Regions from separate parts of the Kitasatospora sp. NPDC047058 genome, predicted to be linked through region 1. Evidence: riboswitches for the same ligand, from Rfam matches in the RefSeq annotation. Region 1 holds a riboswitch; each other region holds the start of a gene.

Region 1 (3,266 bases):
GGGCGGCGAACTCCTCGGACTTGGCCTGCATGCCGGCCAGGGCCTCGGCGTCGAACCCGCTCGCCACCGCGCTGGACCCCTCGCCGTGCTCGTCGCGGATCTTCTGACTGATCTTCATCGAGCAGAACTTCGGGCCGCACATCGAGCAGAAGTGGGCCGTCTTGGCGGGTTCGGCGGGGAGGGTCTCGTCGTGGAAGTCGCGCGCGGTCTCCGGGTCGAGGGCCAGGTTGAACTGGTCCTCCCAGCGGAACTCGAAGCGGGCGTCGGAGAGGGCGTCGTCCCACTCCTGGGCGCCGGGGTGGCCCTTGGCCAGGTCGGCGGCGTGCGCGGCGATCTTGTAGGTGATGACGCCGGTCTTCACGTCGTCCCGGTTGGGCAGGCCCAGGTGCTCCTTGGGCGTGACGTAGCAGAGCATCGCGGTGCCCCACCAGGCGATCATCGCGGCGCCGATGCCCGAGGTGATGTGGTCGTAGCCGGGCGCGACGTCGGTGGTCAGCGGGCCGAGCGTGTAGAACGGCGCCTCGTCGCAGATCTCCTTCTGGAGATCCATGTTCTCCTTGATCTTGTGCATCGGGACGTGGCCCGGGCCCTCGATCATCACCTGGACGTCGCGCTCGCGGGCGATCCGGCCCAGCTCGCCCAGCGTCTGCAGCTCGGCGAACTGCGCCTCGTCGTTGGCGTCGGCGATCGAGCCGGGGCGCAGGCCGTCACCGAGCGAGAAGGTGACGTCGTAGCGCGCGAGGATGTCGCAGAGCTCCTCGAAGTTGGTGTAGAGGAAGTTCTCCTGGTGGTGCGCCAGACACCAGGCGGCCATGATCGAGCCGCCGCGCGAGACGATGCCGGTCTTGCGGCGGGCGGTCAGCGGCACGTACCGCAGCAGCACGCCGGCGTGCACGGTCATGTAGTCGACGCCCTGCTCGCACTGCTCGATGATCGTGTCGCGGTAGACGTCCCAGCTCAGCTCCTCGGCCTTGCCGTCGACCTTCTCCAGCGCCTGGTAGAGCGGCACGGTGCCGATCGGCACGGGGGAGTTGCGCAGGATCCACTCGCGGGTGGTGTGGATGTTGCGGCCGGTGGAGAGGTCCATGACGGTGTCGGCACCCCAGCGGGTGGCCCAGGTCATCTTCTCCACCTCCTCCTCGATCGAGGAGGTGACGGCGGAGTTGCCGATGTTGGCGTTGATCTTCACCAGGAAGTTGGTGCCGATGACGGCCGGCTCCACCTCGGGGTGGTTCACGTTGACCGGGATGACGGCGCGGCCGCGGGCCACCTCGGAGCGGACGAACTCCGGTGCCAGGCCCTCCCGCAGGGCCACGAACTCCATCTCCGGCGTCACGATCCCGCGCTTGGCGTACGCGAGCTGGGTGACGGCGCCGCCGTCGCGGCCGCGCAGCGGGCGGCGCGGGCGGCCGGGGAAGACGGCGTCGAGGTTGCGCAGGTTCCCGCCGCGCGGCGAGGTGTGCTTGATCCCGTCGTCCTCGGGGCGGGCCTCGCGGCCGTCGTACTCCTCGACGTCGCCGCGCTGGCGGATCCAGGCGTCCCGCAGCGGCGGCAGGCCGCGCCGGACGTCGGGCTGGTACGCCGGGTCGGTGTACGGGCCGGAGGTGTCGTACAGCGGGACGGTCTTCCCGTTGGTGAGCACGACCTCGCGGTACGGAACCCGCAGGTCGGGGCGGGAGCCGTCGCGGTAGGCCTTGCGCCAGGCCGGGGTGGGGTAGCCGGTGCCCGCGCTGCTGGGGGCGGAGTTCCGGGCAGACTGCGGCTGTGCATCGAACGTGGTCATCTGACCCTCTACTCCCTACGCCGGCATTACCCGGTCAGGTTCCTGCGGTCGACGCAGCGTTCGGCACGTCCGACGACGTCCCGGTCAGCGTCCTCTCAGCCCGGTGCTCCGAGCTCCCGTGTCCGCAGGCGGTGTTGCCTGCACAAGACGTCCAACACCGTAGCGACCGAATCGCCGCTGGTCCAGAGGGGGTCCACGGACGGGGATCCGGGCGGGGATCCCGGCGGGGCGCCCGGCGACGGGGCGGGGCGGGCACACTGGCAGTCGGACCGGCCGGGCGGGCGGCCGGCGGGGCGACGAGGGAGGGCCGAGTGGTCGGGAGCACCGGGCGGGTCAGCGGAGCGGTGGGAGCGGGTCTGGTCGGCGAGGTGATGGTGCATGTGGTCGAGCGCCAGGGGACGGAGGCGTTCCTCGCCTACCTGGCCGTGCCGGGCGACCGGCTGCCGGTCGGAACGCCGGTGGTGGTGGTCGAGTACCAGCCGCCGCGCACGGTCTACGTGGCGCCGATCCTGCCGTGACGACGACGACGTGACGATGTTGTGACAGCACGTCATGTCCGCTCCCTTTTCTTCGGGTTGGCCCCGGCGGACAATCCGAAACGGCGCATCTCATGTGCCGGAAGGGGGAGTTGAACCATGCTGTACGTCATCGCCGGGGCGGTCGCCGCGGTGCTGCTGATGGGCGTCACGCTCTTCAAGCTCATGTGGCGGGTGGCCGAGCCCAACGAGGCCCTGATCATCTCCGGTTCCAAGCACCGCACCGAGGGGGTCGGCGACGGGCTGGGGTTCCGGATCGTCACCGGGCGCGGGACCTTCGTCACGCCGGGCCTGCAGGGCGTCCGCCGGCTCTCGCTGGATCTCAACGAGGCCGAACTGAACGTCGAGTGCGTCACCACGCAGGGCATCCCGGTGCGGGTCAAGGGCGTGGTGATCTTCAAGGTCGGCGACGACCAGGTCTCCATCGCCAACGCCGCCCGGCGCTTCCTCGACCAGCAGAAGCTGATCAGCCAGCGCGTCCACAACGTCTTCGCCGGGCACCTGCGGTCGATCGTCGGCGGACTCACCGTCGAGGACATGATCCGCGACCGCGAGCGGCTCACCGGGGAGACCAGGGCCGCCTCCGGACTGGAGATGGAGAAGCTCGGCCTGATCATCGACACCCTGCAGATCCAGGAGATCATCGACCCGACGGGCTACATCAAGAACCTCGCCATCCCGCACGCCGCCGCCGTGCAGCGGGACGCCCGGATCGCCCAGGCCGAGGCGGACCGGATGGCCACCGAGGCGGAGCAGGAGGCCGCCGCCCGCAAGGCCGAGGCGACCCGCAACAGTGCGATCCAGCAGTCCGCGTACCAGGCCGAGCGGGACACCGCCAACGCCCGGGCCGAGCAGGCCGGACCGCTCGCGTTGGCCGCCGCCCGGCAGGAGGTCGTCGTCCAGGAGACCAAGGTCGCCGAGCTGGAGGCGCGCCGCAAGGAGCAGCA
Region 2 (3,266 bases), on a different contig from region 1:
GGGATCCGGCCGGCCCGGTGGGCGAGCCGGCCGGCCTCGGCGGCGTGCCGCATCGCCTCGGCCATCAGCACCGGGTCCTGTGCCCGGGTCACCGCGGAGGCGAGCATGACGGCGGCGCAGCCCAGCTCCATCGCCAGCGCGACGTCCGAGGCCGTGCCGGCGCCCGCGTCCAGGATCACCGGGACGTTCGCGCTCTCCACGATCAGCTGGAAGTTGTGCGGGTTGCGGATGCCCAGGCCGGAGCCGATCGGCGAGCCCAGCGGCATGATCGCCGCGCAGCCGACGTCCTCCAGCTTCCGGGCCAGCACCGGGTCGTCGTTGGTGTACGGGAGGACGGTGAAGCCGTCGTCGACCAGCGTCTCGGCGGCGTCCAGCAGCTCGATCGGGTCCGGCAGCAGGGTCCGCTCGTCCGCGATGACCTCCAGCTTCACCCAGTCGGTGCCGAGCGCCTCGCGGGCCAGCCGGGCGGTCAGCACCGCCTCGCCGGCGGTGAAGCAGCCGGCGGTGTTGGGCAGTACGCGGATGCCGTTGCGGGTCAGCACGTCCAGGACGGACCCCTGGGTGGTGGCGTTCACCCGGCGCATCGCCACCGTGGTCAGCTCGGTGCCGGAGACCCGCAGCGCCTGCTCCAGGACCTCCAGGCTGGGGGCGCCGCCGGTGCCCATGATCAGTCGCGAGCCGAAGGCGGTGCCGGCGATGGAGAGGACGTCGTCGGCCATCGGTCAGCCCCCCTGCACGGCGGTGAGGATCTCGACCCGGTCGCCCGCCGAGAGCTGCGTGACCGGCCACGAACTCCTCGGCACCACGGCCTCGTTGAGGGCGGCGGCGACGCCGGTGTTGGCCCGGCTGAGGGTGGTCACCACCTCGGCGAGGGTGGTCGCGGCGGGCACCAGGCGGGGCTCGCCGTTGACGGTGAGGGGGATGTCGCTCATGCGGGGACCTTCGGGGCGAAGCGAGTGGGGGAGAACGGTACGGCCGGCTCCGGCACGGTGCCGGTGGCCAGGTACTCGGCGACCAGGTCGGCGGTCACCGGGGTGAGCAGCACGCCGTTGCGGTAGTGGCCAGTGGCGGCGACCAGACCGGGCAGCGCGGTCGGCCCGATCAGCGGCGCGTTGTCCGGCGAGCCCGGCCGCAGCCCGGCGGACGTCTCCACCAGCGGCAGCTCGGTGATGCCGGGGACCAGCTCGTGGGCGTCGCGCAGCAGCTCGTACACCCCGCCGGCGGTGACCGTGGTGTCGTAGCCCTGCTCCTCGCTGGTCGCACCGATCACCAGCTCGCCGTCCGCGCGCGGCACCATGTACAGGTGCTGGCCACGGACCACCGCGCGGACGTTGCGGGACAGGAACGGCCGGTACGCCTCGGGGATCCGCAGCCGCAGGACCTGGCCCTTCACCGGGCGGATCGCCGGCAGCACGCCCTCGGGCAGGCCGGGCAGCCGGTGGCTCTCCGGACCGGCGGCGAGCACCACCTGGCCGGCGGTCACGGTCTCGCCGGTGCCGAGCCGGGCGCCGACCGCGCGGCCGTCCTCGACCAGCAGCTCGACGGCCTCGGTCCGCCGGCCGATCACGCCCGCGGCCTGGCCGGCCAGCAGCAGCGCGGTCAGCAGCCGGCGGCCGTCCACCTGGTGGTCGTCGGCCACGTGCAGGCCGCCGCGGACGCCGGGGGCGAGCATCGGCTCCAGCTTGCGGGCCTCGCGGCCGGTCAGCCAGGTCGAGTCGAGGCCGAGCCGCAGGTGGAAGTCGTGCAGCTCGCGCAGCTCCGCCCGGTCGTCGGAGTCGAGCGCGACGGCGAGCGTGCCGCACGCGCGGTAGCCCGTGTCCTGGCCGCCGCTCGCCTCGGTGAGCTCGGCGGCGAAGGCGGCGTACCGCTCGTTCGAGGCCATCCCGAGGCGCAGCAACGGCTCCTCGCCGTACTGGAGTTCGGTGACCGGGGCGAGCATCCCGGCCGCGACCCGGGCGGCGCCGCCGCCGGGGGTGGGGTCGACCACGACGACGTCCCCCAGCCCGCGCTGGGCCGCGCGCCAGGCGACGGCGAGGCCGATCACGCCTCCGCCGATCACCAGCACGTCCGCGTGGGCACCTGGTGCCGAGCGTGTCAAAGCTGCTTCTCCCTTCGCCGGAATGACCCGGATCAGGTTCGGACGGTCGCAGGCCGTGCCAGCCCGCCTCTCAGCCCGGTCCGCCGGGCTCCCGTGATGGTGTCCCCACCTTAACTCCGGGCCCTGTCGCCGCTGAAGGCGCGTACGAGGGGTGGGACGGGAGCGGGCGGGGTGCCCGGCGCCGCCCCGGGCCCGTCCCGCCGCCGGTCCCGCCGCCCGGCCCGCGGACGCGGGGCCGGGGCCGGGCGCGGGCGCCAGTACAGTGACCGCGTGGCAGAGCTGAGCGGGACGGATCAGGTGGTCGTGGTGGGGGCCGGGCTGGCCGGCGCGCAGTGCGCGTCGGGGCTGCGCCGGGGCGGCTGGCGCGGGCGGATCGTGCTGGTGGGCGAGGAGCCGCACGCGCCGTACGACCGGCCGCCGCTCTCCAAGGAGGTGCTGCTCGGCAAGACCGACGCCACCACCCTGGACATCGACTTCCCCCACCTGGGCATCGAGCTGCTCACCGGCCGCCGCGCCACCGGCCTCACCCCGGGCGTGCTGCACACCGACGGCGGTGACCTGCCGTACGGCGCCCTGGTGATCGCCACCGGCGCCGCCCCGCGCGTCCTGCCCGGCGCCGAGCGCGCGCACCTGCTGCACACCCTGGACGACGCGCTGGCCCTGCGCCCGCTGCTCCGCCCGGGCCTGCGCCTGGTGCTGGTCGGCGCGGGCTGGATCGGTGCCGAGGTGGCCACCGCGGCCCGCGCGGCCGGGTGCGAGGTGACCGTGGTCGAGGCCGGCCCGGCGCCCGTCCCCGGTGCGCTGCCCGCCGAGGTGGGCCGGGCGATGGCCGCCTGGTACGCCGAGGCCGGGGTCGAGCTGCGCTGCGACGCGGCGGTCGCCGCCGTCGAGCCCGGCGCGGTGCTGCTCGCGGACGGCTCGCACCTGCCGGCCGACGAGGTGGTGGTCGGCATCGGCGCCCGCCCGGCGACCGACTGGCTGGCCGGCTCCGGCGTCGAGCTCGACGCGGCCGGAGCCGTCCTGGTGGACGAGCGGCTGCGCACCAGCCTGCCGGGCGTCTGGGCGGCCGGGGACTGCGCGAGCTACCCGTCCGCCCGGACCGGCGCCCGGCTGACCGTCCAGCACTGGGACCACGCGCTGCAGTCCGGCGGGGCGGCCGCCGCCGCGG
Region 3 (3,266 bases), on a different contig from region 1:
GGCGGGCTGTCGAGCTTGACGACGGCGACGTCGTAGCCCTCGGCGCGGCCGAGCACCGAGGCGCCGTAGGAGCTGCCGTCGGCGAACTTGACGGTCAGTTTGCCGCCGTTGGAGGCGGGGGCGACGACGTGGTTGTTGGTGAGGATGTGGCCCTCGGTGTCGAAGACGAAGCCGGTGCCGGTGCCGGACTCGCCGTTGCCCTGCGCCTTGATGGTGACGACGCTGGGCAGCGCCTTCTGCGCGATGCCGGCGACGGAGCCGGGGGCCGGCTCGTTCTTCCCCGGGTTGTTGGCCTGGACGGTGGTGCTCCGGTGGTCGTCCGCGGCGGAGATGCTGCTGTCGTTGCGGTCGGCGACGGCGACGCCGAGCGCACCGCCGGCCACGCCGGCGACCAGGGCGACGGCCGCGACCAGGGCGATCAGGCCGCCGCGCTTCTTGCGCGGGCCGGCCGGCTCGGGGCTGCCGGGGTACTCGGCGGGGTAGCCGAGCGGGCCCCCGGGGTAGCCCGGGCCGCCGGGGGTGCCGGCGCCGCCGGAGGTGGCGTCGTGCATGCCCCAGCCGCCGAGCGGCTGGCCTGCGCCGAACGGGTGGTGCTGGCCGGGCGCGGCGGGCGCACCGGGGGCGGACGGGGCGCCGTACGGGTCCTGGGGTGCCGCGGCGACCGGGGCGGCGGGCGCGGGGACGCCGGCGGCCGGGGTGGCGTACGGGTTGCCGGCCGGCGCGGGGGCCGCCGGGGCGGCGGGCGCGGCCGGGGCGGGCGGCAGGACCGGCGGCGGGGCGTCGAGGTAGCCGGCGTCGGCCACGGCGGGAGCGGGAGCCGCGGGGGCCGGGGCGGCCGCGGGCTCGGGAGCGCTCACCTTGCTGAACGCCAGCGTCGGGTTGGAGCGGCCTTCGGCCTGGGTCGCGGCCGGGGCCTGGGCACCCGCCGCGGCCTCGGTCAGCGGGTAGTCGGCCTCGGGCGCCGCTGCGGGGACGGGACGGGCGGACGCGGACTGCGCCGGACCGTCAGGAGCGGGACCCACCACCCCCTGGCCGCCGGAGGGCTGCTCCCCCTGCGGCCCGGTGGACCCAACCTCGCGCTCGGTGCTCACGGACGACCTCCATAGCTGACAGGACCAACAACCATAGTTTTTCGCACACTCGATTCGATTGCCGTAAGGACCCTTCTGAAGAACTCATAAGAATCCTTAGCCCGGTCCGACAGCGCCCCCCGCGAGGCCCTCCCCGGCGCCCTCCACGAGCCCTGCCGCGGGGCCTCCGCCGGGCGTCCGCGGCGTCCCGCGATGCGGACCGCCGGGCGTCTGGCCTTGGCGTTCACCCCCGCGCCGGTTAGCCTGTCGCTCCAAACTGACACGCGGGAGCTTGGACCCACCAGGCTGAGAGTGCGCCGGTCGACCGTACGCCACGGGATCCGTGGACGGAGCGTCGAGGGGGCGCTGACCGCCGGAACCTGTCCGGGTAATGCCGGCGTAGGGAGTATCGGCCATGCCGTCTGCTTCGCCATCCTCTTCTTCGGGCGCACCCGCGTCCAAGGATTTCTCCGAGTCGTCCGCGACCGTTCACTCCGACGCCGCCACGGCCGCGCCCGGTTCCACGGCCGCCACCGCCGTCCTGGACCGGCCGGAGCGGGACGGGCGGGTGGAGGCGCCGCTCGTCCTGGACACCGAGCCGCCGCGCACGCTGCGGTTCCGGGACCACTTCGCGCTCTGGATGAACCTCGGCGTCAGCCTGATCGGCTTCACCACCGCCGCCACCGTGCTGGGCGCGCCGGGCAGCGAGCTGTCGCTGGCCGCCGCGATCACCGCGATCGTGGCCGGCACGGCGGTCGGCACCGCGATGCTCGGCGTGGCCGCGCTGATCGGCGCGCGCACCGGCGCACCGGCGATGGCGAACCTGCGCGGGCTCTTCGGGACGAGGCTCTCGTACGTGCCCACCGTGCTGAACATCGTCCAGTGCCTCGGCTGGGGCGTGTACGAGCTGCTGGTCATCGCGATGGGTGCGCAGACCGTCGCGCACACCGAGGGCTACCGCTGGGTGTTCGTCGTCCTGGCGGGTGCGGTGACCACCGCGCTGACCATCTGGCCGCTGGGCGCGATCGCGGTGCTGCGCCGCTTCGTCGCCGCGGCGGTGGCGGTCGCGATGGTGTACTTCACCGTCCAGCTGGGCCGCCACGGCGTGCCGGACCCGGGCGCGGGCAACTGGCACGGCTTCCTCAGGGCCACCGACGCGATGATCGCCGTCTCGATCTCCTTCGTGCCGCTGGCCGCCGACTACACCCGGCACTCGCGCACCCCGCGGGCCGCGTTCTGGGGCAGCTTCTCCGGCTACACGATCGCCCAGGTCTGGTGCTACGTGCTCGGGCTGTTCGCGCTGCTGCAGGCGGACGGCGACGCCACGAGGATCTTCGACTCGTTCCTGGGCGTCTGGGCCGGCTGGGTGTTCCTGCTGGTCCTGGTGCTGCGCGAGACCGACCAGTCCTTCGCCAACGTGTACTCGACCGCGATGTCGGTCCACAACCTGCTGCCGCGGGTGGACCGCCGGGTGCTGACCGGCGGGACGGGCCTGCTGATCACCGTGCTGGCGCTGCAGATCACCGAGTTCACCGACTCGTACTACGCCTTCCTGGGCCTGATCGGCTCGGTCTTCGTGCCGATGTTCGCGGTGCTGGCGGTGGACTACTTCCTCGGCGCCGGGCGGCGCGGCTGGAACCTCGCCGACGACGCGCCCTCCCGCTGGCTGATGCTGCTGCCGTGGGCGCTCGGCTTCGCGGTGTACCAGCTGATCGCACCGACCGCGGTCGCCGGCTGGTGGACGGACTTCTGGACGTCCGTCCAGGAGGTGCTGCACTTCACCCCGCAGGAGTGGACCTCGGCCTCGCTGTTCGGCTTCCTGGTGCCCGCCCTGGCCACCTGGGCGCTCACCCCGCTCACCCGGCGGCAGCCCGCCGCCGCCTGACCGCGCTCCGCAGTCACCGGACTCGCCGGACTCGCCGGGATCACCGGACGGAAGCCGCCGGACGGACGGGCGGACGAACGGGCGGAGACGGCCCCGCAGGTTGGGACCGTCTTCGCTCCGGCGTCACTTCCGCCGCCTATCGTGGACCCGTGACCAGCCCTGACCTCTCCCCGGCGGCGGCGCGCACCGCGCCGCCCGTCCAGGTGATCGCCCACCGCGGTTCCTCGCACGCCCTGCCGGAGCACACGCTCGCGGCCTACCGCCGCGCGCTCGACGAGGGCGCGGACGCGCTCGAGTGCGACGTCCGGGTG

The links. A riboswitch is a leader RNA that binds a small molecule or an ion and turns the genes downstream of it on or off. The one in region 1 is predicted to bind thiamine pyrophosphate.
Region 2: another riboswitch for thiamine pyrophosphate. It lies ahead of thiO (glycine oxidase ThiO); the one in region 1 lies ahead of thiC (phosphomethylpyrimidine synthase ThiC).
Region 3: another riboswitch for thiamine pyrophosphate. It lies ahead of ABZ885_RS14865 (cytosine permease); the one in region 1 lies ahead of thiC (phosphomethylpyrimidine synthase ThiC).

Annotation. Positions count from the first base shown of each region.
Region 1 is NZ_JBEYVJ010000005.1:28,239-31,504, forward strand. It holds gene thiC (phosphomethylpyrimidine synthase ThiC) at 1-1,783, opposite strand, end outside; TPP riboswitch at 1,779-1,913, opposite strand; gene ABZ885_RS01470 (hypothetical protein) at 2,095-2,301, shown strand; gene ABZ885_RS01475 (SPFH domain-containing protein) at 2,419-3,266, shown strand, end outside.
Region 2 is NZ_JBEYVJ010000045.1:34,239-37,504, reverse strand. It holds partial or broken gene ABZ885_RS10045 (thiazole synthase) at 1-719, opposite strand, end outside; gene thiS (sulfur carrier protein ThiS) at 723-932, opposite strand; gene thiO (glycine oxidase ThiO) at 929-2,098, opposite strand; TPP riboswitch at 2,091-2,203, opposite strand; gene ABZ885_RS10030 (FAD-dependent oxidoreductase) at 2,369-3,266, shown strand, end outside.
Region 3 is NZ_JBEYVJ010000076.1:22,885-26,150, reverse strand. It holds gene ABZ885_RS14870 (trypsin-like peptidase domain-containing protein) at 1-1,091, opposite strand, end outside; TPP riboswitch at 1,345-1,493, shown strand; gene ABZ885_RS14865 (cytosine permease) at 1,486-2,955, shown strand; gene ABZ885_RS14860 (glycerophosphodiester phosphodiesterase family protein) at 3,105-3,266, shown strand, end outside.